DNA from 4 places in the Telluria sp. ZT3P39 genome. Region 4 is predicted to be linked to each of the others. Evidence: predicted binding sites of a transcription regulator. Region 4 holds the regulator's gene; each other region holds the start of a gene.

Region 1 (4,212 bases), on a different contig from region 4:
CCACCGTCTCCTGCTCGAATCGGTCGTAACGCAAGCCAGCCAGCGCCTTCCATTGCGCCGACAGGGAAACTAGGTCCTGGACGTAGACGCTGCTCGTTTTCATAATGCCGAGATTGTCGGTCGAGGGCGCGGCGGTGACCTGCTTGGGCAGCACTGGCAGGACCGGATTGAACAGCGCAACCGTGGCAACGTTGCTTTGCGAACGGTTCACTTGGTCCTTGTTCTGCTTTCCGAATTCGACGCCGTACAAGATCTGGTGCGCTAGGTTGCCCAGCGATGCTTTTTGGACCAGCTCGGTCTGATTGAAATAGCCATCTTCCTCACGCTTCAGATTGGTGCGGTTGAGAGAGGCAGTGCGCGCCTGCTCGTTCACGGCGCCAACGAGGGTGTTGTTGCGATCCAGGCTGTAGTCATAATGGCGGAAAGCGTTGCGTACAGAAAGGTTATCGTTGAAACGATGCTGGAGCGAAAACCCGAGCGCCGTTACCTCCGCCTGCGAATAGTCGACGTCACGCGCGTTTGCTGCGCCATAGTAAGTTGATGCAGGAACGTCTACCGGGCGCCCTTGATACGACGGAACGCCGAAATCGGTCACACGCCGGTCAGACAGGCGTTCGGCCTGGAACAGGACGCTGGTAGCCTCTCCAAGTTTAACCAGCAACGAGGGGGCGAACGCTTCACGCTCAAGAAATTGCTGGCTGCGATAGCTGTCCGCCCGCTCGACGGCGCCGGTGACCCGGAACGCGGCGCCGGCGTCCATGTAGTTACGTGCCAAGTCCACGGAGGCTCGCTTCTGATCCCGGCTGCCCACTTGCGCCGTGATCTCGCTCTTGTTAATGCCGGGCTTCTTGCTGATACGGTTGATGAGGCCACCAGATGATCCACGGCCATAAAGCACCGAGGCCGGGCCCTTGAGTACTTCGATGCGTTCAATGTTGGACAGGTCACGGAAGTACAACGCATCGTCGCGCAAGCCGTCGATGAACTGGTCCGAGATGGCGGAAAAACCGCGCAGCGTGACTTGGTCGCGCTGTCCATCCCCGTGCGACAGGCCGACGCCAGGCACCGATTTCAGAGCGCTTTCCATTGAAAGGGCAGCCTGGTCCAGCAACAACTGCTGGGGCACTACATTGACCGTTTGGGGAATGTCGCGTAGGGCTGCATCGAGTTTGGTTGCACTCGTCGCAGTCGGTTGATTGTAGTCGTTGGACCCAGAACGCGTACCACTGACCTTGACGACGGACACGTCCGCCTCAGGCTGATTCTGCGTCGATTGAGCAGAAGCTTCAATCATCATCTGCTGAACGGCGAGCGCGGCAATCAGGGCCAACTGGGTCTTCTTCAATGCCATGCTTTTCTCTCTAAAGTAGTCATCTTTTGCTCACTGAGCATCAGCCATGCTAACAAACTGACGCTTTGAATGCGAATTATTCTTATTCGCATTGTTGCATGTTCTACTGACAAGAGGCAAGGAATTTGGTAACCGTGTCCCACGGCTCAGCGTAAACAATCGCTGACTTCGTCCTGCAAGGCTGAAGCAGCGCCGATGAATGGGTCGACCATGAAGCCATCAAACCATCTTGCACTTTCAACCATTCGCCACTTATACTGTATAAACATACAGTATTAGGCTCATCCATGTATACTTCACCTACCATTGTTCCCCCGAAGACTGGGAAAGTGCCACAGTCAGTCCTACGTGACGTATGGCGTGCAAGCGAGTTAGCGATTGCACGATCAACCGCCCAGACCACTGGGCATGAGCTGCTCGACCAGGAACTACCGGATCGAGGTTGGCCAAGGTCAGCTCTGATTGAACTACTTGTGCAGCAAAACGGTATTGGAGAGATGCAATTGCTACAACCAATTTTATCTCCCCTCTCAGTGTCGCAACGGGTTGTGCTTATTCAGCCGCCTTACCATCCCCATCTTATGGCCTGCCGTGCTTGGCAAGTGAATGAACGAAATTTGTTATGGCTCCGCCCAAAAAGTTCATCAGATGCCTTATGGGCTACAGAGCAAATTCTTAAAAGCGGCAATTGCGGTGCCGTCATACTCTGGCAAACCGATATCCGACCTGAAACGCTTCGGCGCCTGAACCTCGCGGCACAAACCACCGATACATGGTTTTGGCTCATGCGGCCTATCTCAGCTGCGGCGAACGCTTCGCCATCACCGTTACGCATAGCACTTCGTCCAATCCCTGGTGGACTTTCTGTGAATATTGTCAAACGAAGAGGGCCTTACTGTGAGAGCCGTCTTTTTATTTCCTTGACGAATATGCCTGTGGTTCGCCGGCCACTGAACAAAGATTATGAAACTCCTGTTAAGCGTCCATCTCCCATCATTGCCACTAGAAGCACTACGCCCGCGTTGGTCTGAATCTGGGCAATTTGTCGTTATCGACCAAGGAGCGGTACTGGCGATGACCTTCGAGGCCGCTCAGTGTGGAATACGCTTACGCATGCGCCGCGATAGCGTATCGGCTCTCGCCCCTACGGCAATAGCTCTGGATCGATCGCCAGAAAAGGAGGACCAGGCGCTCCAGGCTATTGCAACCGCGCTAATGCAGTTCACTCCGGAAATTGTTTTGCAAGAAGAGTTCTCGGTTCTATTGGACGTTAGTGCAAGCCTTACGTTATTCAAGGGGCCCCATTCACTCTGCCTACGCGTTTCCAGCATCCTTAGCTCACTTGGTTTTACCTCGCAAATCGGCACCGCCCCCACAGCAGAAGGCGCATGGTTACTTGCACGAAGCCGACGCCAAGACGGTCTCACTCTACGTCGCCGTACATTATCGATAAAAACCTTGCACCACCGGCTGAGCATGCTGCCTTGCGATTTGCTTCCAAAGGCCGCTCCGTATCGGAACTGGCTTAATGACATTGGGGCCGACCAGGTTGGTGCGCTTCGCAGACTGCCCAGGGCCGGTCTTTTGCGTCGAACTTGCAAGGAATTAATCTATGCGCTTGATCGAGCATACGGCGAAGAACCGGAAATATTTGATTGGATCAAACCACCACTACAGTTCAAATCACGCGTCGAACTCGGTGATCGCATCGAGCACACAGGAGCATTGCTCCACAGCGGAACTAGTCTTATCCTCCAGTTAGTTGGCTGGCTCAAGTCTCTGCAACGAGCAGTCCGAGTTTGCGTTTTCCTTCTTGAACACGAACGTGGTCGCGCCGCAATAGCACCGACAAAGATTGAGATAAGCTTGGCAGAACCCGCATGGGACGAAGGACACCTGATCCGGCTTCTAAAAGAACGTCTTCCGAAGATTCAACTTACCGCACCTGTAATTAGCCTCTGCCTCGAAGCAGTAGAGACCGAAGCCGCCCGCCCAACAAATGAATCTCTTTTCCCCGAACCTGGCGGTTCGCTAGAAGATTACCATCGACTTCTTGAGCTATTAACGGCACGACTTGGTAACGAAAATGTATTAACCCCTAATAATGTTGAAGATTATCTTCCGGAGGTCTACAATGCCTGGGCACCCCCAACAACCAAACCAGTTAAAGATAATACAAAATTCATTGCCAATAATCGGCCATTTTTCTTATTGCCAAAGCCTATTGCGCTACTAGTGCGTAATGAGCGACCATTTTATGGTAGTCCGCTTAAAATAATCCGCGGCCCAGAGCGAATAGAAGCTGGTTGGTGGTGTGAGCAATCTGCTTCCCGAGACTACTTTATTGCTCAGGGAAACGATGGAAGTTGTTATTGGATCTATCTGGAGCGCGCCAATGATGCGCGATGGTTTTTACATGGGTTGTACGCCTAATGAAAACCAAGTCATAAACCTTATGTTTGCCCCTGATGATCCGACGAGAAACCCCACGCTACCATACCGTTGCCAGCACACTAGTAAAACGATCCTCACAGACTAGTCGGCGAATATATGTCTTATATATTCTGACCGACGACGAAGGCAGCAGCGATCCGATGCCTTTAGTTAAATATATCCTTGAAAACGCTAGTAGCCGTTCTTTGGCATGGCAGCGTGAGCTTTGCAGAGCTGTAGGTTTGTTTATAGATTTCATAAGTCGAATCAACAGCATTTCAAGTCTCAACTAGACAGGCCCCAACTCCTTGCTGAATTTGCCGAAGTACTAATTGGCGGAACAATCGAGCTCGATGAGACGGATTCATCAGGCCTGTTCTGGACGTCAAAAACAAACGCACGCGCAAAACTTCTTCTAACGCTTCTAA
Region 2 (4,212 bases), on a different contig from region 4:
TCGACTTCGGCCCCGTGCTGCTGGGCGATCTCGCGCACGATCGCCAGCCCCAGGCCGCTGCCCTGCACGTTGCTGCCCAGGATGCGGTAGAAACGCTCGAATACGTGGGTGCGCTCGGCGGGGGCGATGCCGGGACCGGTGTCCTCGACTTCGAGCAGCACGTGCTCGCCGTCGCGCCGCACGCGCACCGTCACGCTGCCGCCCTGTGGCGTATAGCGCAGCGCATTGTCGATCAGGTTCGACAGCAGCTCGCGCAGCATCAGCGCATTGCCTGCGATGACGGGTGGATCGCCCGGCGGCTGGTCCGGCAGCTCCAGGCCGAAATCGATCCGGTGCGCGAACGAGGCCTGCACCCAGTCCTGCACGGTGGCGCGCGCCAGCTGCGCCAGGTCGACAGCCTCGAAAGCCAGGCCCGCATGTGGCTGGTTTTCGGCGCGCGCCAGCGCCAGCAGCTGGTTGACCAGGCGCGTGGCCGATTCCGAACTCTTGGCAAGCTGCTCGAGCGAGCGGTGGATTTCTTCCGGGTCGACCTGGCGCAGGGCCAGCTCGGACTGCATGCGCATGCCCGCCAGCGGCGTCTTCATCTGGTGCGCGGCGTCGGCGATGAAGCGCTTCTGCATCTCGACGGTCTGGGCCAGGCGCTCGAGCATGTCGTTGAAGGAGCCGACCAGCGGCGAGATTTCTTCGGGCACCTGGCGCGGGTCGATCGGCGACAGATCGTCGTGCGGGCGGGCGCGGATGCGCTCCTGCAGCTCGGCCAGCGGCGTGAGGCCGCGCGACAGCGCAAACCAGACCAGGGCAAGGATCACCGGCAGGATGATGAACTGCGGCAGGATCACGCCCTTGATGATCTCGTTGGCCAGATGGGCGCGTTTGTCGAGCGTTTCCGCCACCTGCACCAGGGCCAGGTCCGGCGCCGCGGCGCGCCCCGCGTCCTCGCCGCGCAGCGGATCGAGGTGCACATAGGAATAAGCCACGCGCACCGGCGTGCCGTGGATGCTGTCGTTACGGAAGCTCACGGTGTCGCTGCGGCCGCCGTCGGCGGCGGCGGCGGCGCCCGGCACACCGCTGCGCGGGCGCGGCAGGTCGCGGTCGCCGTCGATGTGCAGGCCGTCCGGCCCGCTGATCTGGAAGTAGACGCTGTCGACGTCGTCGGCGCGCAGTACGTCGCGCGCGCTGCCCGGCAGTTGCACGGTCGGCCGGCCGGCCACGGTGCGGATCTGCTGCGACAGCACGGTGACCCGGTCTTCCAGCGCATCGTCGAAGGGCTGGTTGGCGATCGACTTGGCCACCAGGTAGGTGATCGCGATGCTCATCGGCCACAGCAGTAATAGCGGGGCCAGCATCCAGTCGAGGATCTCGCCGAACAGCGAGTGCCGGATGTTCTCGTCCGGTTCGGGATTCGGCGGAATATACAGCGGCTCGGCCGCCCAGGGTCCGGGCGCGGCATCCAGACCGGTGTGGCGTTCGCTCACTTGTCGGCGGATTTGCTGTCGGCGACGGTGCGCGGGGCGTCGGAAAACTTCTCGAGGCAGTAGCCCAGGCCGCGCACGGTGGCGATGCGCACGCCGCCGACCTCGATCTTCTTGCGCAGGCGGTGCACGTAGACCTCGATGGCGTTGTTCGACACTTCCTCGCCCCATTCGCACAGGTGGTCGACCAGCTGCTCCTTGGAGACCAGGCGCCCGGTGCGCGCCAGCAGCACTTCGAGCAGGCCGAGCTCGCGCGCCGACAGGTCGAGCATCTGCTCGTTGATGTAGGCGCTGCGGCCGACCTGATCGTAGACCAGCGGACCATGGCGCACCACGGCCGCCCCGCCGCCGGCGCCGCGGCGGGTGAGGGCGCGCACCCGCGCCTCGAGCTCCGACAGGGCGAAGGGCTTGGCCATGTAGTCGTCGGCGCCGAGGTCGAGGCCTTCGACGCGCTGCTCGACCGAATCGGCGGCGGTGAGGATCAGCACCGGCAGCAGCGAGGAGCGCGCGCGCAGGCGGCGCAGCACTTCGAGGCCGGACAGCTTGGGCAGGCCGAGGTCGAGGATGAGGAGGTCGAATTCCTGGGTGGACAGCGCGGTGTCGGCGTCCTCGCCATTCTTGACGCAGTCGATGGCATAGCCGGACTGGCGCAGCGAGCGGGTGAGTCCGTCGGCAAGTACGCTATCATCTTCGGCGAGCAGAATTCGCATGGGAGCACCCGGTAAACGTTGGACTTTTGACAGCTCCTATTGTGTTTGATTTATCGCAACAATGCGAGCCTCCTCTTAACAACAGGGAGGTTTTTTTCGCTTGCATAAACTACTGGATTTATATACAGTAGTGACTTGAATTCACGTTTGAGAACCACTGGAATTTTATACAGTAGTGACCTTGATTTGCGCGGTAGCGACCCTACCTTGCCTACTCCACAGCTGAAAGTACACCATGGACGACAAAAAAACCGCAGTAAACGCCGCTGAAAAGGGCAAGGCGCTGGCCGCCGCCCTGGCGCAAATTGAAAAGCAGTTCGGCAAGGGTTCGGTCATGCGTATGGATGCGAATACGCCGGTCGAGGAAGTGCAGACTGTTTCCACCGGCTCGCTGGGCCTGGACATCGCGCTGGGCGTCGGTGGCCTGCCGCGCGGCCGTATCGTCGAGATCTACGGCCCGGAATCGTCGGGTAAAACCACCCTGACGCTGCAGACCATCGCGCAAATGCAAAAGCTGGGCGGCACCTGCGCCTTCATCGACGCCGAGCACGCGCTCGACGTGGGCTATGCGCAAAAGCTGGGCATCAAGCTCGACGAGCTGCTGATCTCGCAGCCGGACACCGGCGAACAAGCCCTCGAAATCACCGACGCCCTGGTGCGTTCGGGTTCGGTCGACCTCGTGGTCATCGACTCGGTGGCGGCACTGACCCCGCGCGCCGAGATCGAAGGCGACATGGGCGACTCGCTCCCGGGCCTGCAGGCCCGACTGATGTCGCAGGCGCTGCGCAAGCTCACCGGCTCGATCAACCGTACCAATACCCTGGTGATCTTCATTAACCAGATCCGTATGAAGATCGGCGTGATGTTCGGCAGCCCGGAAACCACGACCGGCGGTAACGCGCTGAAGTTCTACGCCTCCGTGCGCCTGGACATCCGCCGTACCGGTTCGATCAAGTCGGGTGACGAAGTGATCGGTAACGAAACCAAGGTCAAGGTCGTCAAGAACAAGATCGCGCCTCCGTTCAAAGAAGCGCACTTCGACATCCTTTATGGAGAAGGCACGTCGCGCGAAGGCGAAATCCTGGACCTCGGCGCCGACAACAAGATCGTCGAGAAGTCGGGCTCGTGGTACAGCTATAACGGCGAACGCATCGGACAGGGCAAGGACAACGCCCGCCAGTTCCTGCGCGATCGTCCTGCGCTGGCCCGCGAGATCGAGAACAAGGTCCGTACGGCCTTGGGCGTGCGTGAACTGCCGCCGGTCACTGCTGCTGTCGCCGCCGCTGAAGAAGCCGGCAAGGTGAAGCTGCAGGCGGTCGGCGAGTAATCGCCGCCAGCCGGTCGCTAGACCATGCCAGCACCCCAGCTCAGCCTCAAAGGGCGCGCGCTTCGCTATCTGTCGATGCGCGAGCACAGCCGGCTCGAGCTGGGTCGTAAACTGGCCCGTTATGCCGAGGAGGGCGATGACGTGGAAGCCCTCCTGGATTTCCTTGAAAAGAACAACTGGCTGTCGCAAGAGCGCTTCGCCGAATCGCTCATCAACCGGCGCGCCGCACGTTTCGGCAACAGCCGCGTCATGGCCGAGCTGAAAAGCCATGGCGTCAAGGGCGAAGCCCTGGACGAGCTCAAGGCCGGCCTGGCGGACACCGAAACGGCGCGCGCGACCGAAGTCTGGCAGCGCAAGTTCGGCACGGTGGCTGCGGATGCAGCCGAGCGCGCCAAGCAGATGCGCTTCCTGCTGCAGCGCGGCTTTTCCCAGCGCGCAGCCCGGGTGGCGATGCAGGGCGGGCCGGACGACGACGAGTTCTGACGGCGGCAGGTTTCCGTCCCGGCAGCCTGGTTGTAGCAACATCATCTAATAGCATCTTCAAGCGGGCCTTCCCTGGCGCCGGTTTGCATTTTCCCGCCCAACCCACACCATGCTCCGCAGTTGCGACCCTTTGCATAGTCGCGCATCGTAGATCCTATGATGAAAAGAAAGTGAGCCGATTTGCAGATTGAGTCCTAACCTGAGAGTTCGAAACTTAGAC
Region 3 (4,212 bases), on a different contig from region 4:
GCCGCGCGTTTCTTTTTTCCAGCGTGTCCGAAACCGAAGACGTCTGGAATGTTCTTTCAAACGGATGGAAAAAGCCGTATAGGTAGAACCAGGAATTCCGTCAAATGGCGTCGTTCGACAACGGGGGAAAAACAATGCATATCGCGACAAGCTTGCGCGTTCTGCTGCTGGCAACGGCAGCCGGAGTGACCGGGGCAGCACAGGCAGCGAAACCAACGCAGCCAACTTGCGTCACCACGGAAGCAGAGCCGAACAACATCATCACCCAAGCCAACCTGCGCCTCTGCCCGGGCACGGCGGTCAGCGGCGCGGTCAGCTCGTCCACCGACTTCGACTGGTACCGGGTGGACGTGCCGAACACGGGCACCATGTCGCTCAGCCTTTCCCATGCCGCGGGAATCGACCTCGACTGGTATCTCACCAACGCCGCGGGCACCGACGTCGCCTCCGGCGCCAGCCTGGGCAATCCGGAAAACGGCACCTATAACGCGACCACGGCCGGCACCTACTATGTGCGCGTGCGAAGCAATGCCGGAACGGGCAGCTACAGCCTGAGCGTGACCTTGCCGGGCAGCGCCGCAACGGCCTGCACCTTCCCCAAGAAGGTCAACCTGGGCAAGACCGGCAATGCCACGCCGAAGGCCACCGCCACGCTCGGGGGCGCCGTGCTGATGGGCGGCGGGCTGGATGTGGACGAGGCGTTCAAGTGGATGATCGCGCGTTCCGGCGGCGGCGATTTCGTGATCCTGCGTTCGAGCGGGACGAATGCCTACAATGACTGGATTTACGCCATGGGCGGCATCAATTCGGTGCAAACCCTGCTCATCGCCAGTACGGCCGACGCCAATGATGCCTGCGTGGTGTCGACCATCCGCAACGCGGCCGCGGTCTTCCTGGCGGGCGGGGACCAGGCCAACTACATCAACTACTTCAAGGGCCAGGGCGTCGGCAACGCACTGAACTACCTGATCAATACCAAGGGCGCGCCGGTCGGCGGCACCAGTGCCGGGATGGCGGTCATGGGGCAGTACTACCACCCGGGCGGCGCCGCGGACAATGCGACCGTGCTGGCCAATCCCACCGCCATCGCAGTCGGTAACAACTTCATCGCCAATCCGGTGCTCGCCAACCTGGTGACCGACCAGCATTTCACCCAGCGTACCCGGCAACCCCGGCTGGTCAGCTTCATGGCCAGCAGCCTCTATCACTTCGGTGTGGGATGGGCGAGCATGAAAGGCGTCGGCGCCGATGAAAACACGGCGGTCGTGGTCGACACCAGCGGCGCCAGCCAGGTGTACGGCAGCGGCAATGCCTTCTTCGTCCGGGGCACCGACAGTCCCGAGGTGCTGCAGCCGTCGACCCCGCTGACCTGGTACCGGGCGGCCCAGGCACTGCGTGTCTACAAGGTGCCGGGCACGGTAACCGGCGCCAACACCTTCAACCTGATCAACTGGACCGGGACGGGGGGAACGACGGGGTACTGGAGTGCCAATAACGGCAACTGGCTCATGAACTGAGCGCTGAAAGGACCATGACAATGACATATCAACCATGCTTGTTCCTGCTTGCCGCGCTGCTGAGCGGCGCGGCATTTGCCGCCGAGCCCGTCAATCATGTCTACACGCCGGCTGCCGGCGTGCATGAAATGAAGATGTTCCACGCCTGCCACGACGATGTGGATGTGCAGAAGCGCCAGCGCATCAACCTCGTCATGAGCGGACTGGCATCGACCGACGTCGACCTGGTGGCCAGGAAGGTCGAGCCCGGCAAGCCGTCCACGGAAATGATCCTGTTCCGGGTCAAGGGAAAGGATGCCAGCATCAAGACCCTGTTCCGCAGCAACGACGGTCCGCACTGCCAGCAGGGCGTGCACAGCCTGCAGTTCACCGACAGGACGGTCCATTCGGCCGGCCAGCTGGGCCTGAACCGCTGAACCGGACGGCAGCATGAGACAAGGCCTTGCACCTGCATGCAAGGCCTTGTCTTGCAAGAAATCCACTTTCAGTCGATACTGTATGCAATTACAGTAGTCGACCCCGCCCCTGGGGCGCCTCGCCCCCGTGAACGCCCCGCTCCGTAAAATCATCCACTGCGATTGCGACTGTTTCTACGCTTCGGTCGAAATGCGCGACGATCCGTCGCTGCGCGGGCGTCCACTCGCGGTCGGCGGGCGTCCCGACCAGCGCGGGGTGATCGCTACCTGCAACTACGAGGCGCGCCGTTTCGGCATCCATTCGGCGATGGCGACGGCCCAGGCCATGAAGCTGTGTCCGCACTTGGTAGTGATTCCGCCGGCAATGGAAAAATACCGGATCGCCTCAGGCCAGATCATGGACATCTACCGCGACTACACCGAGATCGTGGAACCGCTGTCGCTCGACGAAGCCTACCTGGACGTGAGCAATGCCACGCACTGCAAGGGCAGCGCGACCCTGATCGCGCAGGAGATCCGGCAGCGCATCTTCGAGACCGTCGGCATCACGGCCTCGGCCGGCGTGGCGCCGAACAAGTTCGTGGCCAAGATCGCCAGCGACTGGAACAAGCCGGACGGCTTGTTCCTGGTGCGCCCCGAAGAGGTGGACGCCTTTGTCGCGGCGCTGCCGGTGAAGAAGCTGCATGGGGTGGGCAAGGTCACGGCCGACAAGATGCACCGGCTCGGCCTGCAGACCTGCGCCGACATGCGCGGCTGGAGCATGGAGCGCTTGCAGGAGCATTTCGGCAGCTTCGGCGCCCGCCTGCACGACCTGTGCCGCGGCATCGACGTGCGTGAAGTGAACACCTCGCGCGAGCGCAAGTCGATCAGCACCGAGGAAACCTATACGCCCGACGTGCCCGACCTGGCCGCCTGCCTGAAGCTGCTGCCGGAATTGCACGAGCACCTGCTGGGCCGGATCAAGCGCAACAAGGCGGAAAAATTCATCAACAAGCTGTTCGTGAAGATCAAGTTTTCGGACTTCCAGCAGACGACGGTCGAGTGTGTTGGCTATGCGCCACATATCCCGACCTATGCGCGCCTGATGGAAACCGGCTGGGCCCGCGCCAGCCGCCCGGTGCGCCTGCTGGGCGTCGGCGTGCGCCTGGGCGACACCGAGACAGTCGAGCAACTGCGGCTGTTCGATGACGCTGCCCCGGACGCCATTGCCAGCATTGTTGACGACTCGTCAACAGAATAATTCTCGTACTCGCTGCCGGCAACGGCAGCGTAGAATATCGTTCCCTTGAAATACTGAAACAATCGGATAACAGCTATGTGGTTCAAGAATCTCCAGATTTATCGCCTGCCCGCTCCGTGGGCATTCACCCCAGAACAGATGGAAGAAGCGCTTCAGTCGCAGGCGTTTTCTCCTGCGAGCAGCAACGAATTGCTGCGCCAGGGCTGGGATTCGCCGCGCGCCAACGGCAAGCTGGTCCACGTCGTCAACAAGCAGATGCTGATGATGCTCGGTACCGAGAAGAAGCTGCTGCCGTCGTCGGTGATCAACCAGGTCGCCAAGGCCAAGGCCGCCGAGATGGAAGAGCAGCAGGGCTTCCCGCCGGGTAAGAAGGCAATGAAGGAACTGAAGGAGCGCGTCGCCGACGAACTGCTGCCGCGCGCCTTCTCGATCCGCAGCAACGTCTGGGTCTGGGTCGACCCGGTCAACGGCTGGCTGGTGATCGATGCCGCCAGCCCGTCGAAGGCGGACGACGTCATCAAGCTGCTGCTCAAGGCGGTCGACCGCATGCCGCTGGAATCGCTGCGCGTGCAGCGCTCGCCGGTGGCCGTGATGACCGGCTGGCTGGAAGCGGACGAAGCGCCGTACGGCTTCACGATCGACCAGGACACCGAACTGCGCGCCACCGGCGAAAGCCGCGCCGCCGTGCGTTATGTAAAGCACACGCTGGAGCCGGACGACATCCGCCGCCACATCGCCGCCGGCAAGCAGTGCACCCGCCTGGCCATGACCTGGACCGACCGCATCAGCTTCGTGCTGACCGAATCGATGGCGATCAAGGGCATCAAGCCGCTGGACGTCATCAAGGAAGGCGAAGCCGTCACCTATAGCGATGATGAGCGCTTCGATAACGACATCATGCTGATGACCGGGGAACTGGCCAAGCTGATGGCGGATGTGGTGGAAGCGCTGGGCGGCGAAGCGAAGGCGTAATCAGTAATTCGCGGCGTGGGCAGGTCTCCTGCCCGCGCCCACTGCGCTACAGCTGCTGAAACACCCC
Region 4 (4,212 bases):
ACGACGTGACCACGCACCTGCACCTCAAGGCCCCGGCCACCGAATAAGCCTGATGGTTCAAGCGAACTCCCATGAGCGATAGCAAGTACGGCTTCACCACCACCATCCTGCACAACGACCGCCGCAAGACGGTCGAGCAGGGCTCGCTGCACAAGCCGGTGCACACCTCGGTGGCCTTCGGCTACAACGATGCGCGCCAGCTGGCGGCGGTCTTCCAGGGCAAGGAGCCGGGCTTCCGCTACGGCCGCCAGGGCAATCCGACGGTCAGCGCGCTCGAGGACAAGATCACCACGATGGAAGACGGTGTCGGCACCATCTGTTTCGCTACCGGCATGGGCGCAATCGGCGCGCTGTTCCAGGCGCTGCTGCGCGCCGGCGACCAGATCGTGTCCTCCTCCTTTTTGTTCGGGAATACGAACAGCCTGTGGCAAACGGTGGCAGCTCAAGGCGTCGATGTCGCTTTTGTCGATGCGACCGATGTGGCGAACGTGGAAGCGGCGCTGACCCCGGCCACCCGCATGGTGTTCGTCGAGACCATCGCCAATCCACGCACGCAAGTGGCCGACCTGGCTAGAATCGGCCAGTTGTGCCGCGAACGCGGCATCCTCTACGTGGTCGACAACACCATGACCACGCCCTACCTGTTCCGCCCGAAGGCGGTCGGCGCGGGCCTGGTGGTCAATTCGCTGACCAAGTCGATCGGCGGGCATGGCAATGCGCTGGGCGGCGCCCTGACCGACACCGGCTTGTTCGACTGGCGCGGCTACCCGCACATCGCGCCGAACTTCCGCAAGCAACCGAGCCAGGCCCAAGGACTGGCCCAGCTGCGCGCGAAAGCGCTGCGCGACTTCGGCGCGGCGCTCGGCCCCGAGGCGGCCCACCATATCGCGGTCGGCGCCGAGACCCTGGCGTTGCGCATGGACCGCACCAGCAGCAATGCGCTGGCGCTGGCCCGGCTGCTGGAAGCGGACGAGCGGGTCAGTGCCGTCCACTATCCGGGCCTGGCTTCGCATCCGCAGCACGCCATCACGCAAGAGCTGTTCCGCGCCGCCGGTTCGCTGCTCAGTTTCGAACTGGTCGATGCGATCGATCCCTTCGATTACCTGAACCGCCTGACGCTCGCCATCCCGGCCAGCAACCTGGGCGACACCCGCACCCTGGTGATCCCGGTGGCGCACACGATCTTCTTCGAGATGGGGGCGGAGCGCCGTGCCAGCATGGGCATCGCCGAGTCCTTGATTCGTGTCTCGGTGGGCATCGAGGACACGGACGACCTGCTCGCGGACTTCCGCCGGGCGCTCGACGCGTAGGCACGATGCCGCTATGATGGGGATTCGATTCCTCATCCGTAAGCGCCCATGAAGACCACGCTGTTCTGCCTCTCCCTCCTGTTCTGCGGCAGCGCCTTTGCCGGCGAGCTGGAAGATGCCCACGCCCTGTTCGCGAAGAAGGACTACGCCCAGGCCATGAAGCTGTACACCAGGCTGGCCAATGGCGGCAATGCCGAGGCGCAGCAGGCGCTGGGCCAGATGTACTGGTATGGCGAAGCAGGGCAGGTTGACGAGGCGAAGGCCGAAGCGCTGTTCAGGAAATCAGCCGCCAAGGGCAACAAGGTGGCCGCCGCCTCGCTCGAGGTGATGGACCAGCGCGTCAAGCGCCGCAAGGAGATCGATTACTGGGTCAGGGGCTATGACGGCGAAGACCTCAAATCGGGCGAGTTCCGCTGCACCGCGCCGCGCATTCCGGCCATGTCGAAGATTAACGCCGACATCGACCGTATCGGCGCGGCCGTCACGAGCTGGCAGGAGTGCTACAACAAGTTCGTCACCAACCTGAACGCGGCCACGCCGCTGACCAAGCGCATTCCCGCGGATATCGCCAAGCTGATGACCAAGGACGAGACGGAGAAGTCGAGCGCCTACCTGACGCAGTTGCAGTCGAACCTGACCGAGGAAGCGAAGGTGAGCTCGCAGCTGGTGCTGGCCGACTTCGCGGCATGGCGCACGGCGACCGAGGCCTATGTGTCCGAGCACAACGCGATGGTGAAGAGTTCTTCGGATGCGAAGAAGTTGAAGTGATGGGGTAGGGTAATGCGAACCTGGATCCCGGCCGGGATCCAATTCGGATGTGCAAGGTTAGCGCAATTAGTGCCAGCTACGCATCAAGCCCACCGCCAGCCCCTCGAGCGCAAACTCGTCTTCGGGGGTGACCTGGATGACCTTGAAGTCCGGGTTTTCCGGCAGCAGTTCGACCACGTTGCCGGTCTTGCGGTAGCGCTTGACCGTGACTTCGTCGCCCAGGCGAGCGACCACGATCTGGCCGTTCTTGGCGCTGTCAATCTTCTTGACCGCCAGGAAGTCGCCGTCGCAGATGCCGGCATCGCGCATCGACCAGCCCTTGACCTTCAGCAGGAAGTCGGGCCTGGCCGAGAACATGGCGGCATCGACGTTATAAGTGGCTTCGACGTGTTCCTGGGCCAGGATCGGCGAACCGGCGGCGACCCGGCCGACCAGCGGCAGCGACATCATGAGCGCGGCAGGCACCAGCGGGACCTGTTCGACGGAAGCGCCGATCAGGCGGATGCCGCGCGAGGTGCCAGGCGAAATCTCGATGGCGCCCTTGCGCGCCAGCGCCTGCAGGTGTTCTTCGGCGGCGTTGGCCGACTTGAAGCCGAGTTCGGCCGCGATTTCGGCGCGGGTCGGGGGAAAACCGGTGTTCTCGATCGCTTCCCTGATCAGGTTCAGGATCTGTTCTTGCCTTGCAGTGAGCTTGAGCATGGGTGTGTTAAGGCAATCCGTTGTGTGAGTAGACTGTATTTTTGTACAGTATTCTTCTGCGCGCAAGGGAAAACACGGGAAATATGTAAAAAAATTGTGCAGCGCGGTCCCGGGCGTGGCAAAAACCGCGCGCTCTGCCGGACTCATCGCGGCAGCGAACCACACCCGGCTTTCCAAACCGGCCAATCTCGGGCTATAATGTCCGGCTTTCCCTTCCCACACTCGTCTTGACGCCGAGGTGGGCATTTGTTTAAACGTCCTTAAGGAGTAATGCATGCGTCATTATGAAATCGTTTTTATCGTCCACCCGGACCAAAGCGAGCAAGTCCCGGCGATGATCGAGCGTTACAAGGCCACGGTGTCGAGCCGCGGCGGTAACATTCATCGCGTGGAAGACTGGGGCCGTCGCCAGATGGCTTACCAGATCCAGAAGCTGCCGAAAGCCCACTACATCTGCCTGAACATCGAGTGCGACAACGAGACCCTGGTCGAGCTGGAAACCGCATTCAAGTTCAACGATGCCGTCCTGCGTCACCTGACCGTCAAGATGAAGAAGGCTGAAACCGCACCGTCGCCGATGATGAAATCGGTCCAGCGCGAAGACGCAGCCAAGAGCCACCGCGCCGAAGCCGCAGCACCAGCTGCCGCTCCAGCCGCAGCGGCCTGATTGTTGAACCGGTTTTTCCAGGGAATCCCGAACACAAGTGAACCAGTAGCGTGAACGAACTGCGGCTCGTGGCGACCATCGCCGAGCGTGACGTGTTGCGTTACACCCCGGCCGGCGTCCCCATCGTGGGCGCCATCCTGATGCACAGTTCGCAGCAGGAAGAGGCAAGGGTAGCGAGACTGGTCGAGTTTGAAGTCACCGCGCTGGCCGCGGGCGAGATTTCAGGCAGGTTTGCCGGCGCCGAACTCGGCGCGGCCTACCAGTTCACCGGATTCCTGGCACGGAAGAACCGCAACAGTAAAGCCCTGGTGTTTCACATCATTGATTTCAGTGCCGCCTGAAGCGGCATTCATTTAGATAGATACAGGAGCCTAAAATGGCATTCGGTAAAAAGTTCGACAAAAACAAAGCCAAAGAAAAACTGAAGCGCAAACAGCAGAACCCGCTGTTCAAGCGCAAGAAGTTCTGCCGCTTCACCGCAGCAAACGTGGAACAGGTCGACTACAAAGACGTCGACACCCTGAAGGACTTCGTCCAGGAAAACGGCAAGATCATGCCGGCACGCCTGACCGGCACCAAGGCGCACTACCAGCGCCAGGTCGACACCGCGATCAAGCGCGCACGCTACCTCGCGCTGCTGCCGTACACCGACCTGCACCACGGTTAATCCGCGGCATACAGATCAGAATTTCTGGAGAAAAATATGCAAGTTATCCTTTTGGAAAAAGTTGTTAACGTCGGCAACCTGGGCGACGTGGTCAAGGTCAA

Evidence for each region. Region 4 encodes LexA, which represses DNA repair genes until DNA is damaged. Its sites were predicted from a motif close to ACTGTATNNNNATACAGT; they were not measured.
Region 1: the regulator LexA is predicted to act here: its motif matches at 1,608-1,625, upstream of imuA (translesion DNA synthesis-associated protein ImuA).
Region 2: the regulator LexA is predicted to act here: its motif matches at 2,294-2,311, upstream of recA (recombinase RecA).
Region 3: the regulator LexA is predicted to act here: its motif matches at 2,011-2,028, upstream of dinB (DNA polymerase IV).

Annotation. Positions count from the first base shown of each region.
Region 1 is NZ_JCASIH010000010.1:127,060-131,271, reverse strand. It holds gene AC56LR_RS12350 (TonB-dependent receptor) at 1-1,351, opposite strand, end outside; gene imuA (translesion DNA synthesis-associated protein ImuA) at 1,639-2,382, shown strand; gene AC56LR_RS12340 (Y-family DNA polymerase) at 2,315-3,784, shown strand; gene gmtY (gamma-mobile-trio recombinase GmtY) at 4,011-4,212, shown strand, end outside.
Region 2 is NZ_JCASIH010000013.1:120,076-124,287, forward strand. It holds gene AC56LR_RS14085 (sensor histidine kinase) at 1-1,475, opposite strand, end outside; gene AC56LR_RS14090 (response regulator) at 1,472-2,182, opposite strand; gene recA (recombinase RecA) at 2,418-3,509, shown strand; gene recX (recombination regulator RecX) at 3,534-3,992, shown strand.
Region 3 is NZ_JCASIH010000005.1:105,198-109,409, reverse strand. It holds gene AC56LR_RS07495 (pre-peptidase C-terminal domain-containing protein) at 135-1,517, shown strand; gene AC56LR_RS07490 (hypothetical protein) at 1,538-1,933, shown strand; gene dinB (DNA polymerase IV) at 2,061-3,173, shown strand; gene AC56LR_RS07480 (recombination-associated protein RdgC) at 3,249-4,145, shown strand; gene AC56LR_RS07475 (asparaginase domain-containing protein) at 4,192-4,212, opposite strand, start outside.
Region 4 is NZ_JCASIH010000019.1:30,608-34,819, reverse strand. It holds gene purF (amidophosphoribosyltransferase) at 1-47, shown strand, start outside; gene AC56LR_RS16525 (cystathionine gamma-synthase family protein) at 72-1,310, shown strand; gene AC56LR_RS16520 (tetratricopeptide repeat protein) at 1,359-2,078, shown strand; gene lexA (transcriptional repressor LexA) at 2,145-2,777, opposite strand; gene rpsF (30S ribosomal protein S6) at 3,052-3,444, shown strand; gene priB (primosomal replication protein N) at 3,495-3,785, shown strand; gene rpsR (30S ribosomal protein S18) at 3,821-4,111, shown strand; gene rplI (50S ribosomal protein L9) at 4,148-4,212, shown strand, end outside.